3 regions of the Arthrobacter sp. AOP36-F1-5 genome follow, and region 2 is predicted to be linked to each of the others. Evidence: riboswitches for the same ligand, from Rfam matches in the RefSeq annotation. Region 2 holds a riboswitch; each other region holds the start of a gene.

Region 1 (3,991 bases), 1.1 Mb from region 2:
AGGCCCGCCGTCCCGCCACCGGGACGACCGGCGTCAAAACCCAGCCACATCGCCTGAGCGGACGGGGGGATGCGGCCGTGCTGCCCCCGACCATGGTCTTCGCCACCGGGGTGCTGGTGGCCCTGGGGGTGGCCCTGACCATCTTCGCCGGGCCGCTCTTCGACCTGGCCGACCAGGCCTCGCAGCAGATGCTCGAACGCACGCCCTACATCGAGGCCGTCCTGGGCGCCTCCGAGACGGGAGGCGGACGATGAGCCCGCACCGGCATCCGCGTCCGGCACGGCCCTCGGAACTGCTCACCGGGGCCCGCAGCGCCCGGACCAGGGCACGACGGCGTCGTGCCCGCTTCCTGATCGAACTTCCCCTGATGTTGTGGCTGGTCCTGGTGTGGGGCGCCCTCTGGCGGGACTTCAGCCCCGGGAACCTGATTTTCGGGTTCGTCATCGCCCTGGGGGTGGTGACGACCTTCAAACTGCCTCCCGTGGAGCTCTCCGGCCGGTTCAACCCCTGGCAGGGGCTGGTGTTCACGGTGTTGTTCCTGCGTGAAATCGTGCGGGCGAGCATCCAGGTGGTGCTCGTGGTCCTCCGGCGCGGGCCGAAGGTGCGCAACGCGGTCATCGGCATCCGCATGCGCAGCCAGGAAGACCTCATGGCCACGGTCCTGGGGCATGTGCTGACCCTCATCCCGGGGTCCTTCGTCGTGGAGATCGACCGGACGACCTCCACGCTTTACCTGCACGTGCTGGACATCAACACCGTCCAGGAGGCCGAGGACTTCCGGCGGCAGGTCAGGTCCATCGAAGCGAGGATCATCCGGATGATGGGCAGCCGGGAGGAACTGGCGGCCCTGGACGCCGAGGGCCCCGCAGGCCCCGACCCCGCAGCACGAGCGAACCGATCGATGAAGGAGCACCCATGATCATCGTCGCTGCCTGGATCGCCGGGGTCGCCCTGGCGCTTGGCGCCGTCATGGCACTGATCCGGTTGGCCAGGGGCCCGTCGATCCTGGACCGGACTCTGGCCCTGGACGTCCTGTTGATCATCATCCTGTGCGGACTCTGCGTGGACATGGTCGTGAACCGGCATCTGAACCACATCGTGTTCATCGTCGTCGGGTCGCTGGTGGCCTTCATCGGTTCGGTCACCATCGCCCGCTACGTCACCGATCGGAGGGGGCAATGATCGTGCTTGGACTGACCGAGGGCGGGATGCTGGACCAGGTCCTGGACTGGATCGTGGTGATCAGCATGGTCTCCGGGGCTCTGCTGTCCGTGGCCGCAGGCATCGGCCTGCTGCGTTTCCCGGACCTCTTCTCCCGCATGCACGCGGCCACGAAACCGCAGGTCCTGGGATTGTTCCTGATGCTGCTCTCCGTCGCCCTGCAGATCAGGGCCTGGTCCGCGGTGCCGATACTGGTGCTGGCCTGGTTCTTCCAGCTGCTCACCGCCCCGGTGACCGCCCATATGGTCGGTCGTGCCGGCTACCGGACCCGGCACCTCAAACAGGAGACGCTGGTCCTCGACGACCTCAATGAAGTGGTCTCCGAGGCCCAGCGCCGCCTGGACGAAGGCCGCTGACGAGGATCAGACCTCGTCGGCCGTGTGGTTGAAGCGGGCAATGGCCCGCTGCGTGCCACGGTTGGTCAGGACCTGGATCACTGCGGACACCACGGCGGAGACCACAGCGAACCCGAGCGCATGACGCATCGATGCCTCGGCCTGGGCTTCCTTGTCGTTCGGCTTCGGGGGGTTCTCTCCGGTGACCTTGTACCAGATGGTGTCCACGAGCTTGCCGCCGACGAAGCCGGCGCCGATCGACACGACCGCGCCGACGATCTTCAATAATGCGTTCACGAACGATTCTCCCGTCGGTAGGTGATTACCTGCCCAGCATAACGCGCTGTAGACTCGGCCCTACTGAATCACCTACGACAGGGGAGCGTCGCCGACCGGCCACGGCCGGAATCTTCGACGCTGAGAGTGCGGAACACCGCAGACCCTCGAACCTGCTCCGGCTCGTACCGGCGAAGGGAGTCGAGAATCTCAGGACCCGCGGAACCGCCGCGGGGTCCTCCCCTCCTTGGACCCAAGGAGGAACACCACATGAGCAGCACCCTCTCGGCGGCACCGACCGCCCGTTACACCTGGCGCGTCGTGGACATCGTCGTCGCCTCCGTCATCGCCGTGGCCTCCGGGGTGATCTTCTGGGCCTGGAACACCACCCACCACGCCTTCGACTTCATCTTCGTGGCCTTCCCGCCCTCATCCGCCCTGCTGGCCGGAATGTGGCTCTTCCCCGCCGTCCTGGGGGCACTGATCATCCGCAAACCAGGGGCCGCACTGTTCTGCGAGATGGTAGCCGCGGTCGTTTCCTCGCTCCTGGGCTCCGAATACGGCTGGACGGTCTGGGCCTCGGGGATCATCCAGGGCCTCGGCGCCGAAATCGTCTTCGCCGTGCTGCTCTACCGCCGCTGGTCGCTGCCGGTGGCGCTGTTCGCCGGGCTGCTGACCGGGATCTTCGGTGGAGTGAACGACGCCTTCGTCTTCTCCTGGTTCCCCGACTACACCGAGAGCATGAAACTGGCCTATGTGGTGTTCATGGCCATTTCGGGCCTGGTCATCGCCGGATTGGGATCCTGGGCACTGACCCGGGCCCTGTCGCGAACCGGGGCCTTGTCCTCGATGGCGTCGCGGAAGGCCGCCCAGGAACGGGTCCTGGGTTGAACCGATGACACATGATGCACCGACCGGGGCCCGGGGCCCTTCACCGGCCACCGGGGTCGGCGACGTCCGCGCGGCGGCGGTCAGGGCCAGCGGTTGGGGATGGCAGCATGCCGGACGCGAGGAGCCCGCCGTGCTGGGGCTGGACCTGGACATCGACGCCGGGGAGAAGGTGTTGCTCGTCGGCCCGTCCGGGGCCGGTAAATCGACCCTCATGCATGCCCTGGCCGGGGTGTTGCAGGACGATGAGGACAACGCCTCCGCAGGGGAACTGCTCATCGATGGCCGACCCGCCGCGGCCGCCCACGGCCGGACCGGGCTGATGCAGCAGGACCCCGAGACCCAGATCGTCCAGGCCCGGGTGGGGGACGACGTCGCCTTCGGGGCGGAAAACCTTTCGGTGGATCCGGAACTGATCTGGCCCCGCGTCATCGAATCCCTGCACGCCGTCGGGCTCAGCCTGCCCCTGGACCACCCCACCTCCTCCCTGTCGGGGGGACAGAAGCAACGACTGGCCCTGGCCGGGATCCTGGCCATGCGCCCGGGACTGGTCCTGCTGGACGAACCCACCGCGAACCTCGACCCCGAGGGGGTGCTGGAGGTCCGTGACGCAGTGATCGACGCCGTGGGCGCCAGCGGGGCGACGATGATCATCGTCGAACACCGGCTGGCGGCCTGGGCCGACGCCGTGGACCGCGTGATCGTCCTGGAGCCCGGCGGCGGCATCGCCTACCAGGGCACACCGGCCCGGCTCTTCGCCCCCGGACCCATCCGGGACCGGCTCATCGACGCCGGGGTCTGGGTTCCCGGCCACACTCCCGTGCTGCCGGCCCGGCCGAAGCCGGCAGCACCGGCCGCCGGCCTGTTGAGGGGACGGGGGTTGGCCGTGTCCAGAACGGCCCAGGGTCCTGCCGCCGTATCGGGTCTTGACCTGCGGATCGACGCCGGGCAGGCGCTGTGCATCACCGGGGCCAACGGGGCGGGCAAATCAACACTGGCGTTGACCCTGGCCGGGCTGCTGCCCGAACGGGCCGGCAGCGTCGCCGCCCTGCCGGGCCTCAGCGGCGACCAGGGCGCCGCGGGGGCCTCCGACCCCGGGGACGCCGACCGGCCCTACCGGTGGCGGGCCGGGGAACTGGTCGCCCGGATCGGCACCGTCTTCCAGGAGCCCGAGCACCAATTCGTCACCGCCACCGTGCGCGAGGAACTGGCCTTCGGCCCACGACGGGCCCGCAGACCGGGGTCGAAGACCCGGCTGTACACCGACGAGG
Region 2 (3,991 bases):
GACGTCGCGGCCTTCATCGCCGAAGAGATCGAGGACGGCCGGGTCCACCTGGTTGGCCAGTCCCTGGGCGGCGTCGTGGGCCTGCGTGTACTGGCCCGGCATCCCGAGCTCTTCGCCAGTGCCCTGTTCACCGGGGCAGGGATCCGGCCGGTGGGGGCGGGAACGCGGTTATCCACGGCGGCGCAACTGCGATTAGGGGACGCCGAATGGTTCTGGAAGGTCCAGGCCGGGGCCTTCGGGATTCCCGCGAACTCCCGCAGGCTCTACTCCGAACATGGGCTGACCCTGCGTCCGGACAACATGAAGGCGATGCTGGACGAGGTCCAGGCGGGCGGCCTGCCCGACGGGCTGGGGGACTACACCGAACGCCTGATGATGGTCGCCGGGGCCCGTGAACCGGCCCTGGTGCGCAAGGGATTCGCCGATGTGGCCGCGGTTCGCCGGGACACGGTCTTCCGTCTGGCCCCGGGGCTGCACCATCAATGGAGCGTCGAGGATCCGTTGTTCTTCAACGCGATGGTCCGCGCCTGGATCGAACGCGGTGAGGTCCACCCCCGGCTCGGGCGGGTTCCCGGGCTCCACCAGGCAGACCCGGATCCCGCTGGAGACTGATTGGTCTGGATCGCGGTCTCCGCAAGGCTTCGCTGCGTCAGGTGCGGACGCGCCGTATCACCTCCGGGCCGTGGACGGCTACATGACATAGTCCATATACCGACGACCGCTCCGGGCAACCGCCTGCGTTCCTGCCAGGGGAGCAGCTGCAGAAGTTGCCCGGAACGTTGGAGGCGCCCGTTGCCTCCCGTGCGGACGCCGTCGTCGTACCCGGTGGATCAGTCGGTGCCGTTGCCGACGGGGATCGTCGCCTGGAGGTAGATGCTGGACCCCGAATCCGCGAATTCACGGCTCTTCGCCTGCAAACCGGCTTCGATGTCATCGGCCAGTGCCCGTTGGCGTTCGGTTCCCCCGAACTCCTCGCGGATGTCCTGGGAGATCCGCATCGAACAGAACTTCGGCCCGCACATGGAACAGAAGTGCGCGGTCTTGGCCGGCTCCGCAGGCAGCGTCTGGTCGTGGAACCGCTGGGCCGTGGCCGGATCCAGACCCAGGGCGAACTGGTCGTTCCAGCGGAACTCGAAGCGCGCGGCCGACAGGGCATCGTCGCGGGCCGTCGCCCCGGGATGCCCCTTGGCCACATCGGCGGCATGCGCGGCGATCTTATAGGTGATCACCCCGGTCTTCACGTCGTCCTTATCCGGCAGCCCCAGATGCTCCTTCGGGGTCACATAGCAGAGCATCGCCGTGCCGTAACGGGCGATCTCGGTGGCCCCGATGGCGCTGGTGATGTGGTCGTAGCCGGGGGCCGTATCGGTCACCAGCGGACCCAGGGTGTAGAACGGCGCCCCGTCGCAGAGCTCCTGCTGACGCTCGACGTTCTCGCGGACCAGATGCAGCGGGATATGTCCGGGTCCTTCCACCATCACCTGCACGTCGAACTGCCAGGCCCTGCGGGTCAACTCGGCCAGGGTATCGAGCTCAGCGAACTGGGCGGCGTCGTTGGCATCGGCCAGGGAGCCGGGGCGCAGCCCGTCACCGAGGGAGAAGGCGACGTCGTAGCGGGCGAAAATGGCGCAGAGCTCGTCGTAATGGGTGTAGAGGAAGTTCTCCTGGTGGTGGGCCAGGCACCACCCGGCCATGATCGATCCACCGCGGGAGACGATGCCGGTGACCCGGTCGGCGCTCAAGGGCACATGGCGCAGCAGCACCCCGGCATGAATGGTCATGTAGTCCACGCCCTGTTCGCATTGCTCGATGACGGTGTCGCGGAAGATCTCCCAGGTCAGTTTCGATGCATCCCCATCGACCTTCTCCAGCGCCTGGTAGATCGGCACGGTGCCGATGGGCACCGGGGAATTGCGGATCAGCCATTCGCGGGTGGTGTGGATGTCATCGCCGGTGGACAGGTCCATCACCGTATCGGCGCCCCATTGGGTGGCCCAGGTGAGCTTGTCGACCTCCTGGGCGATCGAGGAGGTGATGGCCGAGTTGCCGATGTTGGCGTTGATCTTGACCAGGAAGGCCTTGCCGATGATCATCGGCTCGGATTCGGGATGGTTGATGTTCACCGGGATGATCGCCCGTCCGGCGGCGACTTCGCGGCGGACCAATTCGACGTCGCAGTTCTCGCGCAGCGCCACATAGCGCATCTCGTCGGTGAGGGTGCCCTGTCGGGCGTAATGCATCTGCGTGACGGTACGCCCCTGGTGCGAGCGCCTCGGTACCGGGGTCGTGCCGCTCCATTCTGCCGAGGCGGCCCCGCGACGCACGGCGGACCGGCCGTCGTCGTGCAGGGTGCGTTGGCGACCGGCGTATTCGGCGGTGTCACCCCGGGCGGTGATCCATCGGGTGCGCGGACGCGGGAGGCCGACGGTCGGTTCGGAGCCCGGACCGGCGGTCCGATACGCCAGATGGGGCTCGTTGGCGCTGCCGTCGGGGGAATCCGCCAGGCAGATCGCGGTGACCGGGACCCGCAGGCCGTGTTCCGGATCCTCGATCCACTGCAACCGGTGCTGTGGGTGCTGTTCCCACGCGGTGGCGGACGGGGTGGTGGGTTTTACTGTGGAATCGCTCATTTGAGCCCTCAACTTCCTACGCCGGCATGACCCGGACAGGTTCGACGGTCGCGAGCGGTGGCAGCTCGATCTCAGCCCCTCCTGGGGCACCCGTGTGGACGTTGCGAGCGTAACGGAGCGGCCCGCGATCTGGCTAATCCAGTTCGCGGGCCGCTCCGGTGTGGCGCCCCTCCGGGGCAGCGGGCTCGTGCCTAGGCGGCAAGCCAGAGGTCGGGACCGAAGACCTCGTAGTGGATGTTCCGCGGGGCCACGCCGGCGGCGATGGCCTGGCTGCGCACCGCACGCATGAATGGCAGCGGACCGCAGAGGTACATCCGGGCATCCTCGGGCAGCTCGACGCCGGTCAGGTTCATGAACCCCTCGACGGCCTGCAGGTCCGCGGTGGTGCCGGTGGTGTCCTCGAGCCACAGGCGCATCTCGACGTTGGGCAGCTGCTCCACGGCGGCGAGCATCTGGTCCTTCAGCGCCCAGTTCGATTCCATGGCCTCGGCGTGGAGCACCAGCACCTGGCGGTCCGACCCGGTGGAGACCAGCGACTGCAGGGCCGAGGCGCTCGGGGTGCACCCGATGCCGGCGGTGGCGATGATGATCGGCCCGCCCTCCATGTCCAGGGTGATGTCACCGTAGGGGTTGGACAGTTCCACGACGTCGCCGACCTCGAGATTGCGGTGCATGAAGGGGGAGACCTCCCCGCCTTCATCCAGCTTGGTGGTCAACACCCGCTCGGTGGTGGATTCGACGTTGTCGGAGAGGGAGTACTGGCGGCACTGGCGCAGCCCGTCGGCCAGCGGCACGCGGATGCTCACGAACTGGCCGGGCTTGGCCACCGTGACGGCGGTGTCATCGGCCGGCTCGAAGCGGAACGTCATGCAATCCTGGCCGGAAGCCTCCGTGGAGGTGACCTTCCATGGGGCGTAGATCCGGTCGTTGGCCTGTTCGGCGTAGAGGCCCTTTTCGATCTTGACCAGGGCGTCGGCCATCAGCCAGTAGACCTCGGACCAGGCGGCGACGACCTCTTCGGTGGCTGCTTCGCCCAGATCCTCGGCGATGGCCGCGAACAGGTGGTCGAAGACGATCTGGTACTGGTCGGGCTGGATGCCCAGCGACGTGTGCTTATGGGCGATGCGGGACAGCACTGATTCGGGCAGCGATTCGGGGTGTTCGATCAGGTGGGAGGCGAAGGCGGCAATGCTGCCGGCCAGGGCCTGTTGCTGGGCTCCGTTCTTCTGGTTGGCGCGACTGAACAAGCCGTCCAGGAGTTCAGGACGTGCCGCAAACATCCCGGCATAGAACTTCTTGGTGATCTCACCGATCCGTTCGCCAATCACGGGAAGTGTCGCCTGGACGACGGGGCGGGACGT
Region 3 (3,991 bases), 1.5 Mb from region 2:
GCTGCACATCGGGCATGCACATCGCCGATTCGGGGTCCTGGGCCAGGACGCCGACGGTCCGTGACAATTCGGCGACGCCGGTGTGAGCGGTGTCCTGACCAGCGACGAGGACCCGGCCAGTGAACCGTGCCGCCACCGAATGCGGGATGACCCCGGTCATCAGGTTTAAAAGCGTCGACTTTCCGGCCCCCGAGGGCCCCAGGATGATGACCTGTTCGCCTGCTTCGAGACTCAAGGTCACCCGATCCAGGACCGGCACCTGCCTTCGGGGGTAGGTTACGGTCACGTTCTCAAGCACGACTACCGGCGTGCTTGCCGGTTTCATGCTCCCTCGGCGGTTGGCTGGTCCCGGCCGATGGCGTAGTTGTCCACGACGCCGGTTTTAGCCAGGGCGTTAACGGTCTTGCGGGCCAGGAGACCGCCGAGAATGAGCCCGGAGAGCAGTTGAACGATGAGCCGGATGACAAAGAAATCCTGGCCGTACCACCCGAAACGGAAGGCCGAGACGGCGAAGGCCAATCCTGCTCCGAGTAGTCCGGAGCAAGCGTAGGTGAGCCAGCTGAAAGACCGGTAGCGACGCAGGGCGAAGGGAAGTTCGCTGCCCAGACCTTGGATGGCGGCCACCAGGAAAAGCATGGGTCCTGCCGTCGAGCCGAGGAAAACGACCTCCACCCCACCGGCAATGACCTCCGCGAGGATCCCGGCGAAGGGTCGTCTGATGATGGCGACGGCGATCGGGGCCACGATGAGCCACCCGCCGAAGAGTAGATGCGAGGAGAGGTCCCCGAACGGGCCCATCAGCAGGGTCAGCCCGGCCGATGCCTGGACCAACGCCCAGTAGAGGAATCCGAAGACGACCCCCAGGACCACGATGAGCACCAGGTCCTTGAGGTCGAAGGAAAAGCGTCGTCGCGCCGGTAGTGGCGTGGTGGATGGCGGCGTTATTGAGTGCACTGTCGTGCCCCTTCTGTTGAGTGAACAGGGCACGGGATTTAGAGTTTTGCCTCCCTGCGCTGGCATGACCCAGATCAGGTTCGACGGTCGAAGCTTGATCAGCTTCCTCTCAGCCCGGCTCACCGGACTCCCGTGTTCAGCACAGACTGTACACGTGGACACGAAGTTGTCGAATCGCTGCGTGAAGTGTGTAGGGTGTGGTGCAGTGACACGGGGTGCCATGATTTCTGGCTGAGAGAACACCCGTTGAACCTGATCTAGTTCGAACTAGCGAAGGGATGTTGCAGGTGCTTCTTCACCTAAACCTCCATGTTGGAAGGTCCTGCCGGACCGCCACCCCACGGCCCGATGTCGCCATGCGTTGGTTGCGTCCACCCTGGCGCTCCGCATCCTGCCGTGCCGTCTCTCGGCCAGCGGTTTAGCCTCTGCCCGCCAGCTGCGGCCCAGCTGAAACCTCTCCTGCGCAGCCTGCTCTCCACCGTCGGACACCACAGCACGACCACCGTGCTCCCCGCGTGTCTCACGGGGCCCTCACCTCTCTCCCCCGGGCGATGCTGCCCGCAACGATCCTCTTCATTTCCACCACCACCTGCCCTCGGCAGCCATGAAAGCGAGACCAAATGAACCTCTCAGACCAGATTGTCCTTGTCACCGGGGGCGCCCGCGGTTTGGGCCGTCATATCGTGCAGGCCTTCGCCGCACAAGGCGCCCGCGTCGTCATCAACTACCGGCAGTCCGCCGAAGCCGCCGAGAAACTTGCTGCCGGTCTGGGGCCCGACCGTGCCCTGGCAGTCCAGGCAGATGTCACCGATCCGGCGCAGGTCACCGCCATGCTCGTGGCCTCCCAGGCCCATTTCGGTTCCCCCGTGACCACCGTGGTGAACAACGCGCTGGCCGATTTCTCCTTCAATGGCGAGGCCCGATCCTCGGCCGCAGAGATTGGTTGGGAGGAGTTCACCACCCAGTTCTCCGGTAGTGTTCGCGGCGCACTGAACACCGCCCAGGCGGCGCTGCCGGGGATGCGTAAACAGGGCTTCGGGCGGATCATCAACATCGGCACCAACCTCTTCCAAAACCCCGTGGTCCCGTACCACGACTACACCGCCTCCAAAGCCGCCCTGCTGGCCCTGACCCGAACACTCGCCGCCGACCTGGGCCAACACCAGGTCTCGGTGAACATGGTCTCCGGTGGTCTACTACGCACCACGGACGCCAGCGCCGCGACCCCCGAAGAGGTCTTCGACTTCATCGCCTCCTCCACCCCCTTGCGCAAGGTCACCACACCGGCCGAATTCGCCGACGCCATCCTGTTCTTCGCTTCCCCCTGGGCCCGTGCGGTCACCGGGCAGAATCTGGTGGTCGACGGCGGACTGGTGATGAACTAGAGATGAGCACACACCCCATCAACACAGCCGAAACGGCACCACGCCAACTACATTTCAACGCCTTCCTCAACGCCTGCGGGCACCACCAGGCAGCGTGGCGCCACCCGGACTCTGCGGTTGAGCAACTGGGCAGCATCGAGCATTACGAACGGTTGGCCCAAACCGCCGAGGCCGGCCTCTTCGATGCCGTGTTCTTCGCCGACGGACACTCGGCGGGAAACCCGGCAGCCGGCCCCCGGTGGTTCTTCGAACCGTTGACGGCGCTGGCCGCCATGGCGCGGAGCACCAGCCGCATCGGGCTGATCTCCACCGTCTCCACGACCTTCTACACCCCGTACCACGCTGCCAGGATGCTCGCCTCGCTGGATCACCTCAGCGCCGGGCGCATCGGGTGGAATGTGGTCACCTCGATGTTCGACGCCGAGGCGCGCAACCACTCGATGGATTCCATGCCGGCCAGTCCCGAACGTTATGCCCGGGCCGCCGAATTCATCGACGTCGCGCTGGCCCTCTGGGATTCCTGGGCCGATGACGCGGTGCTCGCCGATCGTTCGGGGTTCTTCGCCGATCCCGAGAAAGTCAGGCCCATCAACCACGACGGCGAGCATTTCGGTGTTGCCGGGCCGCTGAACGTGCCCCGGGGCCCGCAAGGCCGGCCGGTCCTGTTCCAGGCCGGGGCCTCGGAATCCGGTCGCCAGCTAGCGGCACGCCATGCCGAAGGGATCTACGCGGTGGCCTACGATCTGGCCAGCGGGCAGGACTACTACGCGGATCTGAAGCAGCGCATTGCCGCCGAAGGCAGGGACCCGTCGAAGGTCGCGATCATGCCCGGACTGGTCACCTACCTCGGATCCACCGAAGTCGAGGCGTTGGCGCGGCAGGCAGAGGTGGATGCCCTCCTACCGACCGAACAGTCGCTGGCCCAGCTGGGAATGTTCATCGGGCAGGATTGCAGCGAGTGGGACCTCGACGCACCGGTTCCGGCTCTGCCACCGGCGAGCGAATTCACCGGCCCACAGGGCAGGTACGCCACGATCCTGCGCATCGTGGAAGCCGAACGCCCCACGGTCCGACAGCTGCTGGGTCGACTCGCTGCCGGCGGCGGCCATTGCACGATGGTGGGGACCCCGGAGCAGGTCGCCGACTCCATCGAACGCTGGTTCACCTCGGGCGCTGCCGATGGCTTCAACCTGATGCCGCCGATGCTGCCTGATTCCCTAGAGGAGTTCGTGGACCGGGTGGTTCCAGTGTTGCAACGTCGGGGGCTCTACCGCACCGAATACTCGACTCACACGTTGCGGGGTCATCTGGGGCTGGAGCGGCCGGAGGCCTGAACGGCCCAGCGACCCTGAGGGCTCAGCCCCTCTGGGCCGCGGCCCGGGCCAGGGGCAGCATGCGCAAGGGGATCGGTGAGTTCAGCACCACCAACGAGGAACTGCGCAGCACGGTCCGGGTCGCGATGATCGCGTCCAGGACCCGCTGCAGATCGTCGTTCGACGTGGCCACAATGCAGGCCATGAGATCACTTTCACCCGAAACGGTATGCAGTTCGAGCACCTCGGGGACCTGGGACAGGGCGGCGGCCACGCCGTCGTGCCCTGCGTCCTGATCGATCGCCAGGGAACAGTAGGCACGCACCGGATATCCCAGCC

Evidence for each region. A riboswitch is a leader RNA that binds a small molecule or an ion and turns the genes downstream of it on or off. The one in region 2 is predicted to bind thiamine pyrophosphate.
Region 1: linked by a shared signal. The riboswitch ahead of AC3ZI9_RS13925 (ECF transporter S component) and the one ahead of thiC (phosphomethylpyrimidine synthase ThiC) in region 2 are both predicted to bind thiamine pyrophosphate.
Region 3: linked by a shared signal. The riboswitch ahead of AC3ZI9_RS09430 (3-oxoacyl-ACP reductase) and the one ahead of thiC (phosphomethylpyrimidine synthase ThiC) in region 2 are both predicted to bind thiamine pyrophosphate.

What each region holds. Positions count from the first base shown of each region.
Region 1 is NZ_CM176892.1:3,040,938-3,044,928, reverse strand. It holds gene AC3ZI9_RS13950 (Na+/H+ antiporter subunit D) at 1-254, shown strand, start outside; gene AC3ZI9_RS13945 (Na+/H+ antiporter subunit E) at 251-919, shown strand; gene AC3ZI9_RS13940 (MrpF/PhaF family protein) at 916-1,182, shown strand; gene mnhG (monovalent cation/H(+) antiporter subunit G) at 1,179-1,577, shown strand; gene AC3ZI9_RS13930 (DUF4235 domain-containing protein) at 1,584-1,853, opposite strand; TPP riboswitch at 1,923-2,049, shown strand; gene AC3ZI9_RS13925 (ECF transporter S component) at 2,103-2,723, shown strand; gene AC3ZI9_RS13920 (ATP-binding cassette domain-containing protein) at 2,728-3,991, shown strand, end outside.
Region 2 is NZ_CM176892.1:615,603-619,593, forward strand. It holds gene AC3ZI9_RS02830 (alpha/beta fold hydrolase) at 1-612, shown strand, start outside; gene thiC (phosphomethylpyrimidine synthase ThiC) at 831-2,630, opposite strand; TPP riboswitch at 2,627-2,734, opposite strand; gene AC3ZI9_RS02840 (globin domain-containing protein) at 2,822-3,991, opposite strand, start outside.
Region 3 is NZ_CM176892.1:2,067,028-2,071,018, forward strand. It holds gene AC3ZI9_RS09420 (ABC transporter ATP-binding protein) at 1-235, opposite strand, end outside; gene AC3ZI9_RS09425 (ECF transporter S component) at 322-954, opposite strand; TPP riboswitch at 989-1,098, opposite strand; TPP riboswitch at 1,156-1,250, shown strand; gene AC3ZI9_RS09430 (3-oxoacyl-ACP reductase) at 1,575-2,339, shown strand; gene AC3ZI9_RS09435 (LLM class flavin-dependent oxidoreductase) at 2,342-3,673, shown strand; gene AC3ZI9_RS09440 (Lrp/AsnC family transcriptional regulator) at 3,696-3,991, opposite strand, start outside.